One region of the Priestia sp. RMT2NF4 genome, then DNA from elsewhere that is predicted to be linked to it. Evidence: riboswitches for the same ligand, from Rfam matches in the RefSeq annotation. Region 1 holds a riboswitch; each other region holds the start of a gene.

Region 1 (7,918 bases):
CCTAGATTGTAGGCACGTTTTTTTATATGTTTGAACGAAAGTATTTTCTATACGCCCAATGATTAGTAGGACCGTGTCCCGAACCAAGTTCAAGCGTATGCTTAATCGCATAGTGAACAAAATCCGAAGCGGTTTGAACTGCTTCAACTACGCTTTTGCCTTTCGCTAGTTCAGCCGTGACGCAAGCAGCAAACGTGCATCCCGTCCCGTGTGTATGCTTTGTATTCATCTTTTCATGCTTGATTTCAACGTACGTATGACCATCATACACTAGATCAATCATATCTTGATGAGATTGATCATGTCCGCCTTTAATTACCACGTGCTTTACACCTAGCTCATGCATCTGTTTTGCCGCTTCTTTTCTGTCTTCAATCGTGTGAATTTCTTTCCCCGTGATGACTTCCGCCTCCGGTATGTTCGGCGTAATGACTTCACAAAGAGGCAATAATTCTTTTAGAGCCTGTATAGCTTCTCTTTGAAGAAGAGATTGACCTCCTTTTGCAATCATAACGGGATCAACTACAACATTTTGCAGTCCGTGCTGTTTGATTTTACGAGCCACTGCGTAAATAATATCAGCACTGAACAACATACCTGTCTTCACTGCATTAGGAAATAAGTCAGTCGCAATTGAATCTAACTGCGTTTCAACTGCTTCTACTTCTAAAGGATAAACTCCTTGAACGCCAACTGTATTTTGTGCAGTCACAGCTGTAATAACAGACATGCCAAAAACGTCACGCTCTTGAAATGTTTTTAAATCTGCTTGAATGCCTGCTCCTCCACCGCTGTCTGATCCAGCAATGGTTAATGCTTTTGGTACTGTCATGCTTGAAACCTCCATCTCTTTCTTACCCAATATACCGATGATAAAGTGACTTTGCTTCTACTATATCGTTTGTTCCATGGACAAAGACGCGCCCGTCTTGAAACATCACTAAACGGTAATCATCTACATAAAAAGAAAGCAGATACGGATTTTGTTCAATTTTATATCCTTTTTCTTTTAATCGTTCACCTAAAGACTGCAGTGGCTGCTTGGCTGATTTGCCCGGACGGATTTGTACCGTGTTTCTTCCGCATAGCACAGCTGTTTTCGTTTGATTTTCATATTGTAAAAAGGGATACGTTTGTTCACTGCCGCATGAGCGGCAAGCAGATTTGCGAAATACGTTCACATTGATGCTCGTATACTCATTTTTCCATACGTCAAACGAAACAAGTTCCCTCCTGAGCGCATTCCAGTCTCCAACTAATATTTTTAACACCTCTGTTACTTGATGAGCGACTACCATTTGTACAGCAGGACTAATAATCCCCACTGTATCACATGTTAACCCTCCAAGCGGTACAGATTCAAGCAAACAGGATAAACACGGTGTTTCACTTGGTATGATAGTATAACTAATTCCGTAACTTCCTACACATGCTCCGTAAATCCAAGGAATATCATATTTTTGTGATAAATCATTCATTACAAGGCGTGTGTCAAAATTATCGGTTGCATCAATCATAACATCTACCCCCTCAACAAGCTGTTCTAAAACTTGAGGGGTACCGTCCGCTACGTGGGCTTCTACTTTTACATCATGATTAATATCGTGAAGCCTTTTTTTAGCGGCAACTGCTTTTGGGATTCTTTTATCAGCATCTTTTTCACTATACAATTGCTGACGCTGAAGGTTGCTCCACTCTACATAATCGCGGTCAATGAGCGTTATTTTCTTTACTCCCGCTCGTGCAAGGGCCTCGGCGTTCCCTGTTCCAAGAGCACCTGCTCCTACAATCAGAACATGCTTTTCTTGAATTTGCTGCTGTCCGCCTTTTCCAATAGGTTGAAACAATTCTTGGCGGGAATAACGATTAATCAACCGATACTCATCCCTTCTGTTGGACTGCTTGCCGTTGCATATTGTTTCTTTTCAATACGTCCTGCTTCAAATGCTGCTCTTCCTGCCTCAATCGCTAGCTTCATAGCACGAGCCATTTTCACAGGATCTTTTGCTCCTGAAACAGCTGTATTTAATAACACACCATCTGCTCCTAGCTCCATAGCTTGAGCTGCGTCTGAAGCCGTTCCAATACCTGCATCTACAATTACTGGAACGGTTGATTGTTCAATGATAAAACGCATGTTCAACGGATTAATAATACCTTGACCTGAACCGATAGGCGACGCTCCTGGCATAATGGCATGTACGCCTAACTCCTCTAAACGACGCGCAAGTAAAACATCATCTGATGTGTAAGGTAAAACGGTAAAGCCCTCTTTTAACAGTTCTTCACTAGCTTTTAATGTTTCAACTGGATCAGGAAGCAGCGTCTTATCACATCCAATTACTTCTACTTTCACCATGTCACAAAGTCCAGAAGCCTTTGCTAATTTAGCAATACGTACGGCCTCTTCTGCATTTTTTGCTCCAGCAGTGTTAGGCAAAAGAGTGAAACGCTTCACATCAAGTGCTTCTAATAAATTAGGCTGATTTTGATCAAAAATATCCATTCGTCTAACAGCAAATGTTAAAATTTCTGTTTCCGACTCTTCTACCGCTTGACGCTGAGTCGTAAAGTCCGGAAATTTCCCTGTTCCTAATAATAAACGTGAATTAAATGTATATTGTCCAATTTTTAACATACTCTTCATCCTCCTCCAACAAATGAAACAACTTCTAATGTATCTCCATCTTTTAAGCATGCATCGCTATGTTCTTCTTTTTGCAAAATATTCTTGTTTAATTCAACAATTACAACTCGCTCATGCAGACTCTGAGCCTGCAGCAAGTGCTCGACCGTTTCAATTTCATCTCCGACAGTGACGGTCTTACCGTTAATAATTAGATTCAATGAACTCCCTCCATTGCTCTCGTTAGCTGAAATGATGTAAAGAATGAATGATTTGGCTTTTTCCCTAACAAAGCATCAGCCATAATTTTTCCAGTTGCAGCGCTTAATAAAATACCGTTTCGGTAGTGGCCAAAAGCCATGTGCAGATTCGCTATTTCAGGGTGCTCTCCTAAATAAGGCCAGCCATCATTTGTTTGTGGACGAAGACCAGCCCATGCTTTTTCAAATGTGGCTTCTTTAATGGCCGGCAGAAGCGCAGAAGCTTTATTCAGCAAAAATTGAATACCTTGTGCAGAAACGGTCTTAGTAAAATCATGCTGCAGCTTAGTTGCCCCGATTACGATTCTTCCACCAGTCTTAGGGACTAAGTAAAAACCTTCATCTAAAAAAATCGTTTTAGAAAGCAGGGGCTTATGACTTTGCAGAGCAATACACTCTCCTTTTACAGGAAACACCTCGCCTAAATGTTCAGAAGAAATAAAGCGTTTAGCCCATGAGCCTGCTGCAATCACTACTTTTTCTCCATAAAAAGAGCCTTTGGACGTCTGTACCCCTTTTACTGTTTCATTTTCCATAATAAGAGAGTGAACGTCACAGTATTCGAATACATCTGCTCCGTGATACAAGGCTCCATGAGCAAGAGCTTGTGTTAACTTAGCCGGAGCTAGCTGGCCGTCTCCCGGTATTGTAATGGCTCCGTATATGTCTGGAGAGAGCCCGGGTTCTAACAAACGCGCTTCTTTTACATCGATCCATCTTACATCTTTGTCCCACCGGTGGTGCTGAGCGGCTTTTTTCTTTAATACGTGTGCATCTTCTTCTGTTACAGCGACTTTTAATAAGCCTTTTTGAATGAGCTCTACGTCGATAGCCGTTTTTTCTTTTAGTTCCTTCACCAGTTCAGGAAACATGCTTCTGCTCTTAATAGCAAGGTCTAAAAGAGGACCTTCTTCATCAATTTCAGCTTGAGCACCTAAAATACCAGCGGCTGCACTTGAAGCTTCACAACCAACTTGATTGCGTTCAAGAATAGCTACTGACGCTCCTTGTTTTGACAAATGATAAGCGATAGAAGAGCTGATTATACCTCCTCCGATTAACAGTACATCATAATGCTGCTTCATTTTCTCCACCTCCAGATGTCCATATATGAGAATATTGTTTAATCGCTTTCAGGGGATCTTGCGCAAGCATGACACCAGACATCACGGCTATACCGTGTGCTCCTGTTTGAAGTACCTCTTTGGCATTTACAGGTGTAATTCCTCCAATGGCAATAACCGGTATCTGCACAGCGTCTACTACTTCTTTTAGTGCCGCTATCCCTCGACTTTTTAATTCTTTTTTTGAATGTGTTGAATAAATATGTCCGTATAAAATGTAGTGAGCACCATCTTTTTCAGCTTCTAAAGCCTCTTCCACAGAGTGAACTGACTTTCCAACAATAAGAGAAGGAAATGCGTCTATAACAAACGAAACGTCTAAACTATGATAGGCAAGCTGTACACCTTTTGCTTTTAAAGCATGCGCTACATCAACTCGGTCATTCACAATAATTTTAGAGCGACAAAATGGTAGGCTTTCTAGTAAACATTGAATCTGCTTTGCCGTTTTCTTTTTTTCTCTAATGTGAATGGCGCCCGCAAAAGGCGCGATAGCCGTTAAAATTTTTTGAAGCTCTTCGATTGGCTGCTTATCTGTTGTAATGACATGAAATTTAGGAATATCCACATGATCGAAACCTTTCCATTCAGAATAAAGAGAAATTTCAATCACTTCATCTTGTGCAGAGGGCTTTATTACATACAAAAAACCACTCTACAACGTAGAGTGGTTAGCATGCATCGTTATGTAAACATGATCGCCACTTCCCTACGCTGGTCCAAACCAGATCAGGTTCAAAGGGTCCGAAATACATCCGTCTCAGCTTCAAAAAGCTCCCCTAGTGATTGCTATTTATTGATTTTGTTTTTGCACTTAAAATTATAACACAACTAGATGTAAATACAATATCTCTTTATGCTCTTACGGCTCTCTTCCTTTTATAGATGTATCTTTTAAGCTTCTTTACTAAGAGGCCCGGCGCACCGAATCATTCTGCTTTTTATATAGTTAGTAATCGGTATAGTCGTCAAATTCTTCTTTGTCTTTTTCCTTTTTCCGATCCCATATAAACAGCAGGAGTAACATAATAAAAGTTAGAATATAAAAACCGTAAAAAATAAAGGCCGCCACAACATTTATAAATAAAAATAAAAAACCAATGATCTGACCTGCAACAGCTACAATCAACAAAATGTATTTCCAAACTTCTGCTTTTCTATCCATTCTCTACTTCTCCGTCTTTTTGTTTTTCCCTACTAGAAACGTTCTCTTTACTTATAATAAAAACGTTCCTGCCAGTAAACCGACTGTAAATAAACCAACTGTTCCAAATGCTGAAATCCCCACGTACGCCAACATTTTCCGATAAGATTTTTCCCGAATTAACTGTACGGTTTCCACACTAAACGTTGAAAAAGTGGTAAAGGCACCAAAAAACCCAATGCCAATCATTAAAAATATTGAATCATCATAAGCATGACTCGGAACCTTTCCATAATAACTACCGTAAAAAAGACCAAGCCCAAACGCACCGAGCAAGTTTACAAACAGCATTGAGACTGGAAAAGGAGGGTTTGAAACTGTTTTTGTAACTTTTAAACCCAAAAGATAACGGCATATTCCTCCAACTGCCCCGCCAAGTGCCAAGCTCACTATGCTCATTTACTTCACCTCATGTACTTTCACTAAATTTTTCCCTGCCGCTTCACCGCATAGATAGCCTGCTAAAGCAAGAAGGATTCCACCTACTAAAGAGACAATGACATAAATGGCTCCCCAAAATAAATGGTGCTGAGTGAGAGAAATGACGTCTCCTGCAAAGGTTGAATACGTTGTAAAACCGCCGCACACGCCAACTCCTAGTCCAAGCTTTATCCATTCTTTTGGCTTTTTCCACGCAAAAAATCCTGTTAATAGGCCTAGTATGAAGCTTCCTAATAGGTTTTCAATTACCGTTCCTATTGGATAGCCCGTATATAATAAGGAAAGATTTAGCAAATAACGCGCATATGTACCAGCGATAGCACCAAAGGCAATTGAGATTAAGTTTATGGCTTTCATCATATCGCTCCGTTTCATAAATTCTTCTTTAAGTGTACCATAAGGAATTTATTTCTACCTTAACATTTAACTATATGTTTATTGCACCAAAAGTCATGAAAAAATGAAAGAGAAAATCGTCGCATGAAACTTCCTTTTTACTCCTCAAATATCCCTTAAAAATCCACTTAATCCAAATTTTAAAATCTTTCTGTATCCTTATGACAAACCGTGTATAGAAGGTATATTTCCCTTATTTTAAGTCACATTAATCGTATAAGTTTTTTTTGTTGACTTTTGCTGTGTTCTTGTTTAGTATCACAGAGTATCATTTCCTATCAGAATACTAGGGGGTTTAGAAAATGAAGAAATTTGCTGCACTTTTGTCGCTACTATTAGCTTTCACAGTTGTGCTTGCCGCATGCGGTTCTAGCTCAAAAAATGAAGCAAACAATGGAGACAATAAATCTTCACAAGAGGATTTATATAATAAAGTGAAAAAAGATGGCGTATTAACAATTGGAACTGAAGGTACATACCCTCCGTTCACTTTTCATGATGACAAACAAAAGCTAACTGGGTTTGATGTAGAATTGGCTCAAGAAGTAGCTAAACGTCTTGGCGTAAAAGCTGAGTTCAAAGAAACACAGTGGGATGGCATGTTTGCCGGATTAGATGCTAAACGCTTTGACATGATTGCTAATGAAGTGGGTATTCGTGAAGATCGTCAAAAGAAATACGATTTCTCTGACCCATACATCCAGTCAGGCGCCGTATTAATTGTTCGTAAAGACGAAAAAGATATCAAATCATTTAAAGATTTAAAAGGAAAAAAATCAGCACAGTCATTAACAAGTAACTACAAAGACATGGCTCAATCTTATGGTGCAAACATTACGAGTGCTGAAGGTTTTGCTCAAGCAGTAGAACTAATGAGCGCAAACCGTGTTGATGCTACAATCAACGATAAATTATCGTTCCTTGACTATAAGAAAAAGCACCCTAACGCACCTATCAAAATCGCGGATGAAAAATCCGATGGTGCTGCAAGCGGCTTTATGTTTAGAAAAGACAGCGGTAAGTTAGTGGATGAAGTAAACAAAGCATTGAAAGATATGAAAAAAGACGGAACATACGCAAAAATTTCTAAGAAATGGTTTGGCGAAGATGTTTCTCCTAAATAATATTTTTCCTGATGGAGAGCGATTGAATCAATTGATTTCAATCGCTCAATCATCTCTCTTACCAATGCTAAAGGGAGCTATTCAATATTCTATTCCACTAACATTAATAAGCTTTGCCATAGGCATTGTGTTAGCTGTTTTAACAGCACTTGCTCGCTTGTCTTCAAGTAAGATATTAAACATAATTGCACGTGTATATGTGTCAATTATTCGTGGAACACCTTTGCTTGTGCAATTATTTATCATTTTCTACGGATTACCTAACTTAGATATAACAATTGACCCATTCATCTCTGCTGTTATTGGATTTTCATTAAGTGTAGGTGCGTATGCATCTGAAATTATCCGAGCAGCGATTCAATCTATTCCTAAAGGACAGTGGGAAGCTGGCTACTCACTCGGTATGACCTATTCCCAAGCGTTAAGACGGATTATCTTACCGCAAGCAGCACGTGTATCGATTCCGCCATTATCTAACTCTTTTATTAGTCTTATTAAAGACACGTCACTTGCATCGCTTATTCTTGTTTCTGAAATGTTCCGTCAAGCTCAAGAAATTGCTTCAACTAACTATGAGTTTTTACTTCTTTATAGTGAAGCAGCGCTCTTGTACTGGGTTATGTGTACAATCTTATCCATTATCCAAGGACGTATTGAAATAAGACTAGATCGTTACGTGTCTAAATAACCGTTTCAAGTAGCTAAAGGAGTTTTTTATATGATTAATATCAAAAATTTGCATA
Region 2 (7,918 bases), on a different contig from region 1:
AAAGCTTAAAGTCTTTACTGCATGATGAAGATTACCAACATATCCATAAGAGGGCCAAAGAAAAAAGCGAGCTTCCGCAGTGGGGAACGTTTTCGATGTATGTTGCGATTGATGAAAGAGATCTTCCGCAGAAGGTAGAGTTGTTTCAGCAAGTGCTTCAATCCGAACAAGGCGAGATGACGGAAGGAAATCATTTATTTATCTCCGTGTCCCATCCTGACGATCGTTTTCGTGCGCCGGAAGGCAAGCGTACAATTACAGCATCTACTCACATTGAGCTTAGCAAGTGGAGTAACAAGGAAACCTATGAGGTTCAAAAACAAGTTCTTGAGAAAAAAATGATAGCAGGAATTAAAACTATCATTCCTAACATTGAAGAAGCAGAGCATCAAATTTCAGGAGCTCCTAAAGCATGGGAAAGGTTCACTTCTCGCCCAAACGGCGGAGTGGGAGGCTTTCCGCAAACGTTAGATCATGCCTTGTTCAACAGCATTTCGCATCGATCTGGCTTACAAGGGCTGTGGCTGTGCGGAGATACAGTGTTTCCGGGAGCGGGGACTATAGGCGTATCGGTAAGCGGCTATCATGCTTTTCAAAGTATAACGTCTCATCAGCATAGGTTACCTTAACGTTTCGTATAGACAAACTACTAGTGCTTATACCATCAAAAAACACCGGCCCTATTATCATAGGGCCGGTGTTTTCAGGAGAGAAACAGCTTCCACCACTTCCGTTTTCGCTTCATATCAGCAGCGGCGGTTTGTCTGAAGGTTTGGACAAAATCACTAAACATTTCTTCGCGTTCAGCTACGCTTTGACGATGAAGCTTACGCTCTTTCTCCATTTCTTTCAAATAATAGACTCGTTCTTCATTCATCGAATCAATTAAATCACGAAGCTCTTCTGTCGTATTAGTTGAAGAATTATTTAATTTTTCAACCATAAATTTTACTTGATTCATTGCAACGGTAGAATTGCTTGAGAATCGGTCTAATAAATACTGCATTTCTTTAGAGGATTCATCCGCATTCTCCATGACATCTTTCATGAACAGGCGCATATCCTCTGTTTTTTCTTCCGCAATTGTTGAATAATCTTCAATCAAAGAAGTGACTTCATCAAACGATTTTTCGTTAGAACGGATAATTTTTTTAGACATATTTTCTACATCTCTTGCGCTGCGTTCTGAAGACTCAGAGATATATGCCCCGACCGACTCCACCATTTCTACAGTTTGAGTAGCACTTTTTTCAAGCTCTTTTTTTACTTCTCCGACAATTTCTTCCCGAACTTCATTTCGCATTCCTTCTCGCATTTCTTTTAACAAATCAGCTTTAAACGTATCAAGTACTTCAAACACATCTTCATAGCGGCGAACAGCTTCTACTAGTTCCCCTTGAAGCAGCTCTTTTTCATTCACGACAAGGTCGTTTGGTTTTGGTTCTTCAATAGAAGCAGAAATAGCCTGCTTTTCTTCTTCAGTAGCTAATCGTGCTTCAGGTATAGGAGGGGTCTTCTCTTGCTTATTCTCTGAAATGCTTTCCTGCTTTTCAGCAGCTTTTTTCTTTTCTTGCTTCATTTGTTTATTGGAGTGTTCTTGAAAATCAATGACGTTTTCTTTTTTAGCAGTTTTCAACTTTGCTGGTTCTTCTTCTTTTGAAACCGCTGCCTCTGATTCCATCACTAAATGCTCCTGCTCTTCTTGTTCCTTTATTAGCAGCTGAACATATTCTTTGACTTCATCTAACGTACATTGTTCATCAAACAGCTGTTTAATATCATTAAATAATTCAATTTGTTCCTCTGTATAGACACGGGCCCCATCTACTCGTTCAATTGTTAAATAGCTGCCCAATAATTTTTCCCATTGTTTTAACGTTTTCTTTTCTACCTCTAATTGATCACTTACTTTTTTAATTGTATACGTCTCCATCATTTTTCATTTCCTCCCTTATCTATTTTCATCCAACTATGTAATGGATTATTTGTTGTATGTTGTATTCACCATATCTTCACTTGTTTTCCTGCTAGGTGACAAAGGTTGTCAAAACTAGACGACATTAGCCTTCTATGTAAAGAAAACGCATATTTTGTAAAAAAATGTACAGAAATGCGCAAATGGCAAAAATGGAAAACATAAAAGAAAAGGAGAGTATAGAAAACAGTTGACGGGAAAAAATGAATCCTATAAGATAAGTTTAAATGTTTAAGTTCTTGAACATATAAACATAAGGAGTGAACACTATGTCACAGCATTATGCGCTCATCACCGGTGCGTCCGGAGGAATAGGTAAAGAGTTAGCTTATCAATTCGCAAAGGATGGCCATTCTTTAATTTTAGTTGCCAGAAGTGCTGATAAACTAACAGCGATTAGAGAGAATTTAAAATCTACTTATAATATTGACGTAATAACGGTTGTAAAGGATTTATCAAGAGAAGAAGAGATACAGTCACTGTATGAAGAACTTAAAAATAAAGAAATGCACGTTGATTATTTAGTGAACAATGCAGGTTTTGGACTATACGGTAAATTTATTGAAACAGCTTTAGATGAAGAGTTAAACATGATTGACTTAAATATCCGAGCATTAACTCATTTAACAAAATTATTTTTACCCGATATGGTCAAAAGAAATCACGGGAAAATTTTAAACATTGCGTCCGTTGCTGCATTTATGCCGGGTCCGCTTATGACAGTGTATTACGCAACGAAAGCGTACGTATTATCTTTCACAGAGGCCCTTGAAAATGAATTAAGAGGTACCAATGTAACGGTAAGTGCTCTATGCCCGGGTCCAACTAAAACGGGTTTTAGCGACCGGGCTCAGCTGAGCAATTCCAAGCTTTTTCAAAGCGGTGCAATGGATGTAGAAGCAGTTGCTAAAGCGGGCTATAAAAAATTTATGAAAGGGCAGACGGTTATCGTACCAGGAGTACAGTTTCGTCTCGCCACCTTCATCCCGCGCTTTGTACCAAGAAAGTGGCTTTCATCCGTTGTCCGCAGAACACAAGAAATTAAATAAAGGAGAATATTTATGAGTGAAAAAGCAGTGGAGTTATTTCGTGCCAGCATTCCTATTTTTCAGGCTCTAAGTGATTCAGCAAGACAAGATATTATTTTGCTGCTCGCGGAAAAAGAGCCTTTAACCGTTAATGAAATTGCAAACGAGTCTACTTTATCACGACCGGCAATTTCTCATCATTTAAAAATTTTACGTGATCAAAAGCTTGTGCAAATTGAGCAAAAAGGAACGCAGAGATATTATTCATTGGCTTTAAACGAGGCAGTTGAGCTATTAAAAAGCTTGCTTGCTACAGTTGAAGCTGAATGTTTATAGGGAGATGAAAGAGATGAACCACGAGCAATTCTATATCACAGATGAAACGGTCATTGAACATATTGTCTCTACACAAAAGCAGTATTTCTATGCACAAAAGACAAAGAGCATCAGCAGCCGCATTCAAGCGCTGAATAAGCTCAGAGACGCAGTCAAACAAAACGAGCAGAGAATTATGGATGCTTTAAAACAAGACTTGAATAAATCTGAAGTAGAGGCGTACACGTCGGAAATTGGGATTTTACTAGAGGAAATTCGGTTTACGCTTAAGCATTTAGCAAAATGGATGAAGCCTAAAAAAGTAAAAACCGCTTTAACACACGTGGGCTCTAAAGGGAAAATTGTTCCTGAACCGTATGGAGTCGCGTTAATTATTGCTCCGTGGAACTATCCGTTTCAATTAGCGCTGTCTCCTTTAGTAGGAGCGATTGCCGCTGGAAACACGGCGATTATAAAGCCTTCTGAATTAACGCCTAGCGTATCTCGGGTTATACAAGAATTACTAGCTGAGGCTTTTGATCCCGCATTTGTGACCGTGATTGAAGGCGCTGTAGACACGACGAGCCTGCTTTTAAAACAGCCCCTCGATTATATTTTCTTTACGGGAAGTGTAAATGTAGGGAAAATTATTATGCAAGAAGCAGGGAAGCAGCTTATTCCCGTCACGCTGGAGCTAGGAGGAAAAAGTCCGTGCATTGTACATGAAGATGCAAACCTAGATCTTGCAGCGAAGCGAATTATGTTTGGCAAAGGAATGAATGCAGGCCAAACGTGCGTTGCTCCCGATTATTTGCTCGTGCATAAAAAGGTAAAAGCGAAGCTAGTGGAGAAACTTCGCGAAGCGATTTATCAATTTTACGGTAGTAATCCGCTTGAAAGTGAGCGCTACGGCCGTATTGTCAGTGAGCGCCATTTTATTCGGCTAGTTGAGTTTTTAAAAGACGGAAACGCTATAGTTGGAGGCGGGTATAATAAAAGTACGCTCACAATAGAACCTACGGTGTTAAGTGAAGTAAGCTGGACATCAGACGTTATGCAAGAAGAAATTTTTGGGCCTATTCTTCCTATGATTGAATACGAAACGCTAGACGAAGTTATTCATAAAGTTCAAGAAAAAGCTAAGCCGTTAGCTCTTTACTTGTTTACGGAAAGTGCAAATGTACAAAATGTCATAACGGAGCGTCTTTCATTTGGAGGAGGCTGTATAAATGATACGCTTATGCATATCGCTACGCCATATTTACCCTTTGGCGGAGTTGGAGAAAGCGGTACGGGCCAATATCATGGAAAAGACAGCTTTCAGACATTTTCTCATTTTAAAAGCATGCTGTCTCAAACAACCAAGTTTGATTTGTCATTCCGCTATCCTTCAGAGAAACAAAACTTGAAAATGATTAAAAAATTATTGAAATAAAAAGCCTCCTGATAGGAGGCTTTTTCGTTATTTTGAAAGTGAAAGCTGAGAAAGCGGCCATTTTTCTTGTGTATACGCCATTTCCCAAAATAAATACTCCAGCTCACAGCTTTTGATAAAGTGATCTTTCATACGATTACGTTCTTCTTCAGTCGCTTGTTCGGCGAGTTCATCAAGCTTGTTACAAAACCATTGTGTTGTGCCATTCATTTCTTCATTATTATAAAACTGAATCCATTCATAAAAAGGATGAGAAGGAGATGGATTTACTTGTTCCGTAATGCGCTGGCCAATTTCAACGTACGTCCACGGACATGGAAGAAGCACGGCAATGATTTCCGCTAAGCTGCCTGTATGCGCAACGCTTGTCATATGGTTAATGTAGTGGCTGGCCGTTGGTGAAAGAGCCTCAGTGTGGAGGTCTTCATAGCGTACGCCTGCTACGTCACAAAAATTATTATGAGGGTGTACTTCACTATGTAATACCGTAGAAATGCCGGCATTAAAGGCTTCCATTTCGGTACGCGTGCGGCATTTTGTTAAAGCAGCGCCGTAAATGCGGACAAATGCTGTTAAGTATTCGTAGTCTTGAGAAACGTAGTGAATAAGCGCCTCTTTTGGCACGTCTCCTTCAGCAATTCCTTTAATAAAAGGGTGGTTAAAAATGGCTTCGTAAATATAGTTTGCTTCTTGTCTTAATTGAGATGAAAATGACATCAAAATCCTCCTTTAATATGAGGAAGTCACAAACAAGCACATAAAGGAAATAAAAAACACTCCGTTTATAAACGGAGTGGCAAAGGACAGTACAAAACTGAACATTGCCACTTTCCTACGCTGGTATGAGCCAGATCAGGTTCAAAGGGATCAAGAAAACTTGTCTCAGCCGGTCGGCACCCCTAGTGGACTTCCTATTAGTCTATGTTTAACTTACCATATATTCTGAAAAATAGAAAGCGTTATGGAAAATTGTTCCCTAACGGTTTTTATCTCTTAAAGAGGTAGCTTCTTGAAGCTATTTTTAATCATTTTTGTTTAAAAATGCATATTTTTAGGGAAGAAGAGGTATTAATGAAGGGAAGAGCCGTTTTCGTCTCCGAAACATTCCCATATAAATAGAAGAAAGGAGAGAACAAAATGGCAAAATTTCGTTTGTATGCTGTATTAAATACAGTAGGCTTGGCTATTACACTTCTTGTGAATTATTTAGCAAATGCGATTCCAATAGGAGGCAAAACAACGGCAGAGGCTTCTGCGCAAGTTCCTACGTTGTTTACACCAGCCGGTTATGCCTTTGCTATCTGGGGCGTTATTTATTTGTTATTAACCATTTGGGTTATACGCCAATTTTTTGCAAGAGAAGATCAAAAGGAAATATATGCACGTATCGGCATTTGGTTTTTTCTAAACTGTTTGTTAAATAGTGCGTGGATCTTTATTTTCCAAAACGATTACTATAAGTTATCCCTTTTAGTTATGCTCTTTATTTTAGGCACATTAATGATTGTATATTCCATTATTCAGCATTCTCGGATGACGACATGGTTTATGCGTCTGCCGATTTCGCTTTATCTTGGATGGATTTCTGTTGCGACTATTGTTAATGTATTTGTCGTATTTCAAGCAAATGGAATACAGCACTTGCTTGGCCTAAATGAATTAGCATGGACGATTATTATGCTGCTGGTAGGGGCTGCGCTGGGCATTATGTTTACATTAAAAAACCGAGACGCTGTTTATCCGCTTGTTTTTATTTGGGCTTATATTGCCATTGCGGTGAAACAAAGTGGAAATCAGCCAATTGTCATTACTGTTATCATCTCGATTGTTTTATTAGCAATTGCTATTATTGTGGGACTGATTAAACGCTATAGACGTTTTTAAAAAGAAGCTCTAGCTTTTGTAAGCTAGAGCTTTTTATGATGCTCTTTTGATTGTAAAAAAGCAGCTGTAAAAGCAATTAAGCTAATTAAAATACCAAAAGGAACAACAATTGGTACGAATGATAAAATAAATGTCATAAGCGTAACCTCCATGTTGCATCGGTGCATAATGAAAAATTCAACTTTTTAAATTGAAGTTCCGCTATTATAGTATGCTAGGCTTTATGTTTGGAGCCTATATGTTTAGAAATAAACGAAAAAGGCAACATACGTTACATATAGTTTATATAGGAGGAGTTAAAATGGAAACATATTTAGTGGCTTACACAGATAAAGACGATATGGAATATAAACAAGTGACGTGCGAGAGTTATGAAGATGCAGAGCGTACGGTTCTTCGTTTAGAGAGAGAAGGGCATATGCATATTGAAGAAATATCAAATCAAGAAGCCTACCGTGGAGACGAATCATCGTACAGAGAATAATTTTTGAATAGAAACATCAAACTCAAAATGAAGAGGCAGCTGCTTCTTCATTTTTTCTATTCTATATAGATATCGTTTTATAGAAAAAAGTAAAACGGGAATGATTTTCTTCTGCATTTATGGTACAGTACTAATCAGGTGAGTTTTGAGTTTAGAAGAGGAGAGAGTAACATTATATGAGTAAAGGAAATCAGTGGTCTTCACGCCTCGGTTTTATTTTAGCATCTGCTGGGGCAGCAATTGGTCTAGGAGCGATATGGAAATTTCCATACGTAACCGGAACCAGTGGCGGTGGAGCATTTTTTGCGTTGTTTATTTTATTTACAATTTTTATTGGATTGCCGCTTCTGTTGGCAGAATTTATCATTGGAAGACATACGGGAAAAGAAGCGATTAGTGCTTATAAAGCAATTGCTCCAAAGTCCGCTTGGGTATGGATTGGCAGGCTGGGAGTACTCAGCTGTGTCGTTTTGCTTTCCTTTTACAGCGTCGTTGGCGGCTGGGTGATTTTATATACGATTATGAGCGTAACCGGTATGCTAAGCGGAAAAGAGTACGGTCCGTTGTTCAATGCCGTCATTAGCCAACCTTATGTGGTATTAGGTGCACAGGCGCTGTTTTTATTAATTACAGTGTTTGTTATTTCAAAAGGCGTACAAAAAGGCATAGAGCGTGCTAATAAATACATGATGCCGCTGTTATTTATCTGTTTTATTATCATTGTGGTTCGCTCTTTAACATTAGACGGAGCTATGGACGGAGTAAAGTTCTTTTTAAAACCGGATTTTTCAGCCATT
Region 3 (7,918 bases), on a different contig from region 1:
AAAAGGAATTTGTCTGCAAATGCTAATGTGAATGTGATTGGGTATGTAATAGAAGAAGATCACGAGCTGCTTTCATTAGTGAGACCGGGACAAAAGCTTAAGCTTATCAATGTCTAAAAGGAAAAATGGATTCATCATCGAATCCATTTTTTTATTTAAGCGGAAGAAAAAAGAATTGTCAAACTAAAATGAAAGCGTTATACTGAGTTTAGTAAAACGTTAAACTAAAAATGGAGATGGTCATCTGGTTACAATTAAAGATATTGCAAAAGCAGCAGATGTTTCAATTACGACTGCCTCCCTCATTTTAAACAACAAACCGGGAGCAAGCAGAATTTCTGAAGCTACTAAACTGCGTGTAATTGCAGCTTCAAAAAAATTAGGCTATATCCCCAATATGTCTGCGCGTAACTTGCGGGGACAAGACAAATCAGCGCAGCTAACAATTGCTCTTATTTGGCCAATTGATACGCGCGTATCGTTAGTGGGACGCATTCTTACAGGTATTCAAAACTACATAGCTTCATTAAAAAGCGGCCCTACTATTAAATTATTAGTCGAAACGTTTCAAAATGAAGAAGGTATTTCCTCTGTAAAAGGTCTTCAAACATCTTCATATTTTAACGGAGCGATTATTGCGAATACAACGGCAGCTGATGAGGCTTATATTCACCGATCTAAACCTGGTGTTCCGATTGTTTTATTTAATCGTGTATCATCTATATACTCTGTTATACAATCCAAAAATTATGAAGCGGGCCAAGCGGTAGCAGATCATTTTATTCGTAATAATCATCAACATATCAGTATTTTAGTTCCAGACGTGTCTTCACAGGCTTTAGAAGCAGGAGTAAAAGGCGTAACAGATAGAATTGAACAGACTGATGTTACGTATTGTCACCATTACTGTTCATATACAGAACAAGGTGGGTATGACAGCATCAAACAGCTTATTGAACAAGGAAAAGTTCCAACCGCTGTGATTTGTTTGAGTGATCATGTTGCATTAGGAGCTCTTTCTGCTCTTAATGACTACGGCATCTCTGTGCCAGCTGATTGTGAAGTGATGGGATTTGATAACCAAGAGTTCTCTAAATTTACTAACCCAAAACTTTCGACTGTCAATTTGCCGGTAGAAAAAATGGCCTATTGTGCAGGAGAGCTTTTAGTTAAAACAATTTCTGATCCATATGGGGATGTGGACCAACAGATATTTGATTTGGAAATTATTCATCGTAATACAACGAGAATCAAATAAAAAGCAATGCCATTCATGAGGTCTCTTTAAAAAGAGACCGATTTACAAAAATATAAGAGCAAGCTTTTTATTTTTTATTAGTAAAACGTTGTACTAAAACGTTTTACTAAATATAGAGTAATTCACTACTAACAAAGGGGAGAAGGAAATGAAACATTTATACGGAGTTACAACAGCAATGGTTACACCGTTTACTAAAACGGGTGAAGTAGATTTAGAGAAAGTAGTAAATTTAACAGAGTTTTTAATTTCAAAAGGAGTGCACTGCTTGTATCCGCTTGGTACAACGGGCGAGATGCTTCGTCTATCTGTCAAAGAAAGAAAGCAAGTTGCAGAAACAGTAGTGAAACAAGCGGCTAATCGTGTAACCGTATTCATACATGTAGGAGCTATGAATGAAGAAGATACAATTGAGCTTGCAAAACATGCCTATGAAATTGGCGCCGACGGTATCGGAGTAGTTACGCCTATGTTCTTTGGAGCAAACGATAACGAACTAGAAACGTATTTTATAAAAGTAGCAAACAGTGTCCCGAATGATTTTCCCGTATATTTATATAATATTCCTCAGTGTTCAAGCAATGATTTAACGGCAGAGGTAGCTCAAAAAGTGGCAGATTCATGCAAGAATGTAATTGGTATTAAATATAGCTACCCTGACTATTTACGCGTAAATGATTATTTAAATATTAACGATGGAAACTTTTCTGTTCTTCCCGGAACCGATCGTTTATTTTTAGCAGCTCTGTCTATGGGATGTGAAGGAGTTGTCTCCGGTGTATCGGGCGTTTATCCCGAGCCTTTTGTAGAGACTTATAATGCCTTTAAAGCGAATGATTTAGAAAAAGCGAGAAAGATGCAAAAAGTTGCTATTCAATATTGTGAAGCTCTTTTAAACGGAAGCAACATGTCTTATTTTAAAGAAGCATTAAAATTGAGAGGCATTGATGTTGGTGGCATGAGATCTCCTCAAATAGATTTAACAGAAGAAGAAGTCAAAGAATTAGATGATAAACTAAATAGCATTCGTCCAAAGAGCAGTGTTTAATAATTGGTTCATGTTCTGAATAAACTCATGCATTTCTAGTGAACAGGGCTGTTTGATAATAAGCAAACAGCTCATTCACTATAACGATTAAGGTTATGGAGGGATATTCTATGGCGGTTACATCTAAATTAAATGAAAGCGTTAACAAAGATTTAGGTCCTGTAAAGCAAGATGTAAAAAAGACGAATATACGCTGGTGGCTTATTATTGTATTGCTAATTGGAGCAGTTGTTAACTATTTAGACCGCTCTAATTTAAGCATCGCTAATACCACGATTGCCAAAGAGTTTGGGCTGTCTTCTACACAAATGGGTCTTTTGCTTTCAGCTTTTCTCTGGCCATATGCCTTAGCAAATCTACCAGCAGGCTGGCTGGTTGACAAATACGGGCCGAAAAAAATGTTTGCATGGGCATCAGGCCTATGGTCTGTGGCAACGGTAGCAAGTGCATTTACTAACACGTATTCTGCTCTTTATGCCATGAGAATGCTTCTTGGTGTATCGGAGTCTCCTTTTTTTACTTCAGGAATTAAAGTGACGGAAAGATGGTTTAAAAAAGAAGAGCGCGGCCTTCCTACTTCGATTATTAATACAGGGTCTCAAATTGCTAATGCGATTGCTCCGCCACTTCTAACGGTACTGCTTTTAACAATGAGTTGGAGAGGAATGTTTGTTGTTATAGGAGCAGCAGGCTTTATTGTGATGTTTGTTTGGCTAAAGATATACCGAGATCCGGATTATGTTGCCAATAAAGTGAAAGCTGTCCCTAAAGAAGAAATAAAAATCAGTCATACCTCACAAGCAAAATGGTCACAGCTGTTTAAATATAAAAGCACATGGTTTATGATTATCGGGAATTTCGGAATTATGTTTACGATATGGGTTTATTTAACTTGGCTTCCTAGCTACTTAGAAACAGAGCGCGGTTTTAGCCTAAAACAAACGGGCTGGATTGCTGCTATTCCGTTTCTAGCAGGAATCATAGGAGTGTTGCTTGGTGGTGTAATTTCAGATAGATTTATTCGAAAAGGAATTAATGCAGTAACGGCAAGAAAAATACCAATTGTAGGCGGGGCAATCTTAGCCGCAGCATCGGTAGCACCCGTTCCTTTTATTGATAATGCAGCCTTAAGTATTGTCTTATTGTCGATTGGCTACTTCGCGTCACAGCTGCCATCAGGCGTCATTTGGACTCTAGCGGCGGATATTGCACCAAAGGAACAAGTTGCTTCACTCGGCGCTATTCAGAACTTCGGTGGATTTCTAGGAGCGGCAATGGCTCCTATCGTAACAGGGTTTATATTAGATGCAACGGGAACTTTTACGGCGGTTTTCCTGTTAGGAGCAGGACTGCTTTTAATTGGTGCTATTAGTTATGGCGTATTTTTAAAGAAGCCAATAGCTAACTAGTAATGTCACAAAAACAAAGAGCACACACTGCATGAAAAAGGTGTGTGCTTTTTCTTTTACTACTAAAAAGGAAACTATTTTCATTACCATATCATGAACCTTTCTATTGAATAAAACGCTTTACTATGATAAAACTATTACAGGTAAACATATGATAATAGATTAATTTCATAGAGATACAACACCACTAGGGGTGCTTTCGAAGCTGAGAGAGACGATAAGTCTTAACCCTTATAACCTGAACTAGGTAATACTAGCGTAGGAAAGAGGTATTGTAATGGATGTTTTGTATGGGATTTCCTTACGAACTCGTTATAATAATTTTGTGTACATAAACAAAAACACTTCTTTCCTGCGAAAGAAGTGTTTTTTTATGCGTAAAGGAAGGTGTCATACATGAAAGAAACAATTGATTTGCTTGTCAAACAGGTAGAGGAGCGCAAAGGAGAGTTAATCCAGTTATTAACAACGCTTGTTTCGTATAAAACGCCAGCGCCTCCTGCACGAAATTCTCATGAAGCGCAGCTGTACGTAGCGGATTTTCTTAAAAACTGCGGTTTTTCCATTGATATGTGGGACTTATATTCTAACGACCCTATCGTAGTGGGAACGTTAAAAGGACAAAAATCGGCTGACTATCAAAGCTTGATTATTAACGGCCATATGGATGTTGCTGAGGTACAAGAAAATGAAAATTGGGAAACCAATCCGTTTGAAGCTGTTGTGAAAGACAATATGATAATTGGACGCGGAGTTGCTGATATGAAAGGCGGTTTGGCGGGAGCATTATTTGCTGTGCAGCTTTTAACAGAAGCAGGAATCGAGCTGCCAGGAGACTTGATTTTTGAATCCGTTGTAGGAGAAGAAGTAGGAGAGGCAGGTACGCTGCAATGCTGTCAGAAAGGGTATACAGCTGATTTTGCGCTTGTAGTCGATACAAGTGATTTACATATTCAAGGTCAAGGCGGAGTGATCACGGGATGGATTACGATAAAAAGCAGTAAAACCTATCATGACGGTACACGCCGAAGTATGATTCATGCTGGAGGAGGGCTGTTAGCCGCAAGCGCTATTGAAAAGATGGCAAAAGTGATCGGAGGGCTACAAGAATTGGAGCGTCACTGGGCTGTTACAAAGAGCTATCCAGGATTTTTGCCAGGGACAAATACGATTAATCCAGCAGTAATCGAAGGCGGAAGACATGCTGCTTTTATTGCAGATGAATGCAGGCTGTGGATCACCGTTCACTATTATCCTAATGAATCGTACGACCAAGTATCAAAAGAAGTGGAAAAATATATTATAGCTATTGCAAAAGCAGATCCATGGTTAAAAGATAATCTGCCAACCTTTGAATGGGGAGGCACATCAATGATTGAAGACAGAGGAGAAATCTTTCCGTCATTAGAAATTGATGAAAATCATGCAGGAGTGCAGCTGCTTGCAAATACTCATGAACAAATGGAAGGGAAAAAGCCTCCAATTGATGTGTCAACTAGCGTAACAGACGGGGGATGGCTAGCTGATGCGGGAATTCCCGCCGCTATTTACGGTCCGGGAAATTTAGCAAATGCACATGCTGTGAACGAACAATTAGATATTAATCAGCTTGTTCAATATACAAAAGTGATAGTGCAGTTCATTTATACGTGGCTGCATACGCATAAGGAGTGATCATCATGAAATTTAGTGAACGATTATACGAAAAGCTGCAGCCTATTTGGCGTCAAAATCATAATCATCCCTTCGTACAGGGGATGGGAGATGGAACGCTTGAAAAGGAGAAGTTTCGCTTCTACATGATTCAAGATTACCTTTACCTAATTGATTATGCCAAATTATTTGCGATTGGAGCCATGAAAGCTACCGATCTTCAAACGATGGGGAAATTTGCAGCCCTTTTAGATTCTACATTAAACGAAGAAATGAGTCTGCACCGTGAGTATGCCAAGAAATTTGAAATCAGCGAAAAAGAATTAGAAAAAGCGCAGCCATCTCCTACAACGCTTGCATACACGCACTATATGCTGCACGTTGGTCAAAGTGGAACATTAGCTGAATTAGTAGCCGCTCTTTTGCCTTGTATGTGGAGCTACTGGGAAATAGGAAAAGAACTTAGTGAAAAGCCTGGAGCTAACAATGAGTTTTACCGTGAGTGGATTGAAATGTACAGCTCAGAAGAATTTGGAGAACTGGCGACATGGTGTATCAATTTATTTGACTCACTTACTGAAGATAAATCAGAAGTGGAATTAGAAAAGCTTGAAGAAATTTTCTTGAATACGACGCGTTTTGAGTATATGTTCTGGGATATGGCTTATAACGAAGCGATGTGGCCAATTCATGAATAGGTCTGTGTTATCTTTTCAAAACGTCAGTTTTACGTACAAGAACGGTGATCAAGCGATTTTAAAATCATTAAACTTAGACGTGAAAGAAGGCGAGTTTGTCAGTATCGTTGGAGCGAGCGGCTCTGGGAAAAGTACGTTGTTTCGTCTCATTACAGGTCTTGAACAGCAGAGTGAAGGCGATATCGTGATTAACGGAAAGTCTTATGAAAAGCGACTAGGAAAAGTAGGCTATATGCCGCAGCAAGATTTGCTGCTTCCGTGGCGTACGATTCTAGACAATGCAGCACTGCCTCTTGAGCTTCACAATGTATCAAAAGCAAGTGCTCATAAGCAAGTGTCTCAGCTGCTTGAAGAGTTTGGCCTAAAAGGGTATGAAAACCGTTTTCCAAGTGATTTATCCGGAGGGATGAAGCAGCGCGTTTCTTTTCTTCGGACGGTATTAAGCGGTTCTAACGTGCTGCTTTTAGATGAGCCTTTTAGTGCACTTGATGCAATCACACGTTTATCGATGCAGGAATGGCTGCTTGACCAATGGCAAAAGCGTAAGCATAGCATCTTATTTATCACTCATGACGTCAATGAAGCGCTTTTTTTATCAGATCGCATTTTTATCTTTTCAGACAAGCCAGTAAGTTGTCTTGAAGAAATTCAAGTGCCGCTTAGCAGACCTCGAACGCAAAAAGATCTGAATCAACAGCGAGTGCTTGATGTGAAAGATTATTTAATTGAACAGCTAAGATCGAAGGTGAACACATGAAAAAGTACGGGGCTTCAGTGATTTTAGTAGTCATTTTGATGGCTGCTTGGGAAATTGGAGCACGCATTGTAAACTATCCGTTTATTTTACCAACGCCCAGCGGTATTTTAACGAAGCTTTGGGAGCTGCGAATGGATTTATTGTTTAAGCATTTACCAGCTACGTTATCTATTGTCGTAATTGGGCTTGTAATATCCGTTGTGCTAGGGGTTCTGCTAGCTGTGTGGATGAATTGGAGTCCGCTTATTGAGCGTGCTTTTTATCCGCTTATTATTGCGTCACAAATGATTCCGACCATTGCCATTGCTCCTGTATTTGTGCTGTGGTTTGGCTACTCCATTTGGAGCAAAGTGATTGTGACCGTATTAATTACGTTTTTTCCCATTACCGTTAGCACATTTGACGGGCTTCGTTCTACAAACAAAGAGTTAAAAGAACTCATGTTAACGATGGGAGCAACAAAAAAAGATATTTTCTTTAAGTTGAACATTCCTTCTGCACTGCCTCATTTTTATTCGGGACTCAAAGTAGCGGTTACCTTTAGTATAATAGGTGCTGCCATTGGGGAATGGTTGGGTGCGCAAGCAGGCTTAGGATATTTCAGTCGTCGCATGATGACACAGTTTGATGCAGCTGGTGTATTTGCACCAATTGTGATTTTATCCGCGCTCGGTATTTTATTTTTTATTATTGTAGTAGGTTTCGAAAAACGTTCATTAAAGTGGAGGAAAACAGAATGAAAAAATGGTTTGCGATTAGCTTAAGCCTGCTGCTTGTTTTGATGCTCGCTGCTTGCGGTCAGGACAAGGAAAATAAAGCTGGTGACAGTAAAAAATTAAAAGACGTTACAATTATGCTTGATTGGTATCCAAATGCAGTGCACAGCTTCATTTACGCTGCACAAGAAAAAGGATATTTCAAAAAAGAAGGGCTGAATGTAAAAGTACAATTTCCTGCTAATCCAACAGACTCGCTTAATTTAGCAGCTGCAGGGAAAGTCACGCTTGGCCTTTACTATCAGCCTGATGTAGCAATGGCACGAGCAAATGAAGATGTGCCGGTAAAGTCGGTAGGAGCGATTGTAAGATCTCCGCT

The links. Region 1 has a riboswitch for thiamine pyrophosphate ahead of ACMX9J_RS23870 (thiamine phosphate synthase). Riboswitches for the same ligand answer to the same signal wherever they lie in the genome.
Region 2: it holds a riboswitch for thiamine pyrophosphate, as region 1 does, so the genes downstream of both, tenA (thiaminase II) here and ACMX9J_RS23870 (thiamine phosphate synthase) in region 1, are expected to answer to the same signal.
Region 3: it holds a riboswitch for thiamine pyrophosphate, as region 1 does, so the genes downstream of both, ACMX9J_RS15010 (acetylornithine deacetylase) here and ACMX9J_RS23870 (thiamine phosphate synthase) in region 1, are expected to answer to the same signal.

Annotation. Positions count from the first base shown of each region.
Region 1 is NZ_JBLQZO010000008.1:72,687-80,604, reverse strand. Features, by position in the region: gene thiD (bifunctional hydroxymethylpyrimidine kinase/phosphomethylpyrimidine kinase) at 23-832, opposite strand; gene ACMX9J_RS23890 (thiazole biosynthesis adenylyltransferase ThiF) at 855-1,874, opposite strand; gene ACMX9J_RS23885 (thiazole synthase) at 1,871-2,638, opposite strand; gene thiS (sulfur carrier protein ThiS) at 2,644-2,847, opposite strand; gene thiO (glycine oxidase ThiO) at 2,844-3,971, opposite strand; gene ACMX9J_RS23870 (thiamine phosphate synthase) at 3,955-4,578, opposite strand; TPP riboswitch at 4,700-4,801, opposite strand; gene ACMX9J_RS23865 (hypothetical protein) at 4,960-5,175, opposite strand; gene crcB (fluoride efflux transporter CrcB) at 5,227-5,613, opposite strand; gene ACMX9J_RS23855 (fluoride efflux transporter FluC) at 5,614-6,012, opposite strand; gene ACMX9J_RS23850 (amino acid ABC transporter substrate-binding protein) at 6,354-7,175, shown strand; gene ACMX9J_RS23845 (amino acid ABC transporter permease) at 7,159-7,863, shown strand; gene ACMX9J_RS23840 (amino acid ABC transporter ATP-binding protein) at 7,894-7,918, shown strand, end outside.
Region 2 is NZ_JBLQZO010000001.1:314,157-322,074, forward strand. Features, by position in the region: gene ACMX9J_RS01550 (phytoene desaturase family protein) at 1-629, shown strand, start outside; gene ACMX9J_RS01555 (helix-turn-helix domain-containing protein) at 704-1,936, opposite strand; gene ACMX9J_RS01560 (SDR family NAD(P)-dependent oxidoreductase) at 2,245-3,024, shown strand; gene ACMX9J_RS01565 (ArsR/SmtB family transcription factor) at 3,037-3,339, shown strand; gene ACMX9J_RS01570 (aldehyde dehydrogenase) at 3,353-4,753, shown strand; gene tenA (thiaminase II) at 4,781-5,470, opposite strand; TPP riboswitch at 5,566-5,664, opposite strand; gene ACMX9J_RS01580 (TspO/MBR family protein) at 5,891-6,637, shown strand; gene ACMX9J_RS01585 (hypothetical protein) at 6,939-7,121, shown strand; gene ACMX9J_RS01590 (sodium-dependent transporter) at 7,298-7,918, shown strand, end outside.
Region 3 is NZ_JBLQZO010000003.1:292,531-300,448, forward strand. Features, by position in the region: gene ACMX9J_RS14985 (MupG family TIM beta-alpha barrel fold protein) at 1-117, shown strand, start outside; partial or broken gene ACMX9J_RS14990 (LacI family DNA-binding transcriptional regulator) at 263-385, shown strand; gene ACMX9J_RS14995 (LacI family DNA-binding transcriptional regulator) at 398-1,258, shown strand; gene ACMX9J_RS15000 (dihydrodipicolinate synthase family protein) at 1,407-2,306, shown strand; gene ACMX9J_RS15005 (MFS transporter) at 2,417-3,715, shown strand; TPP riboswitch at 3,895-3,997, shown strand; gene ACMX9J_RS15010 (acetylornithine deacetylase) at 4,112-5,389, shown strand; gene tenA (thiaminase II) at 5,395-6,066, shown strand; gene ACMX9J_RS15020 (ABC transporter ATP-binding protein) at 6,059-6,823, shown strand; gene ACMX9J_RS15025 (ABC transporter permease) at 6,820-7,563, shown strand; gene ACMX9J_RS15030 (ABC transporter substrate-binding protein) at 7,560-7,918, shown strand, end outside.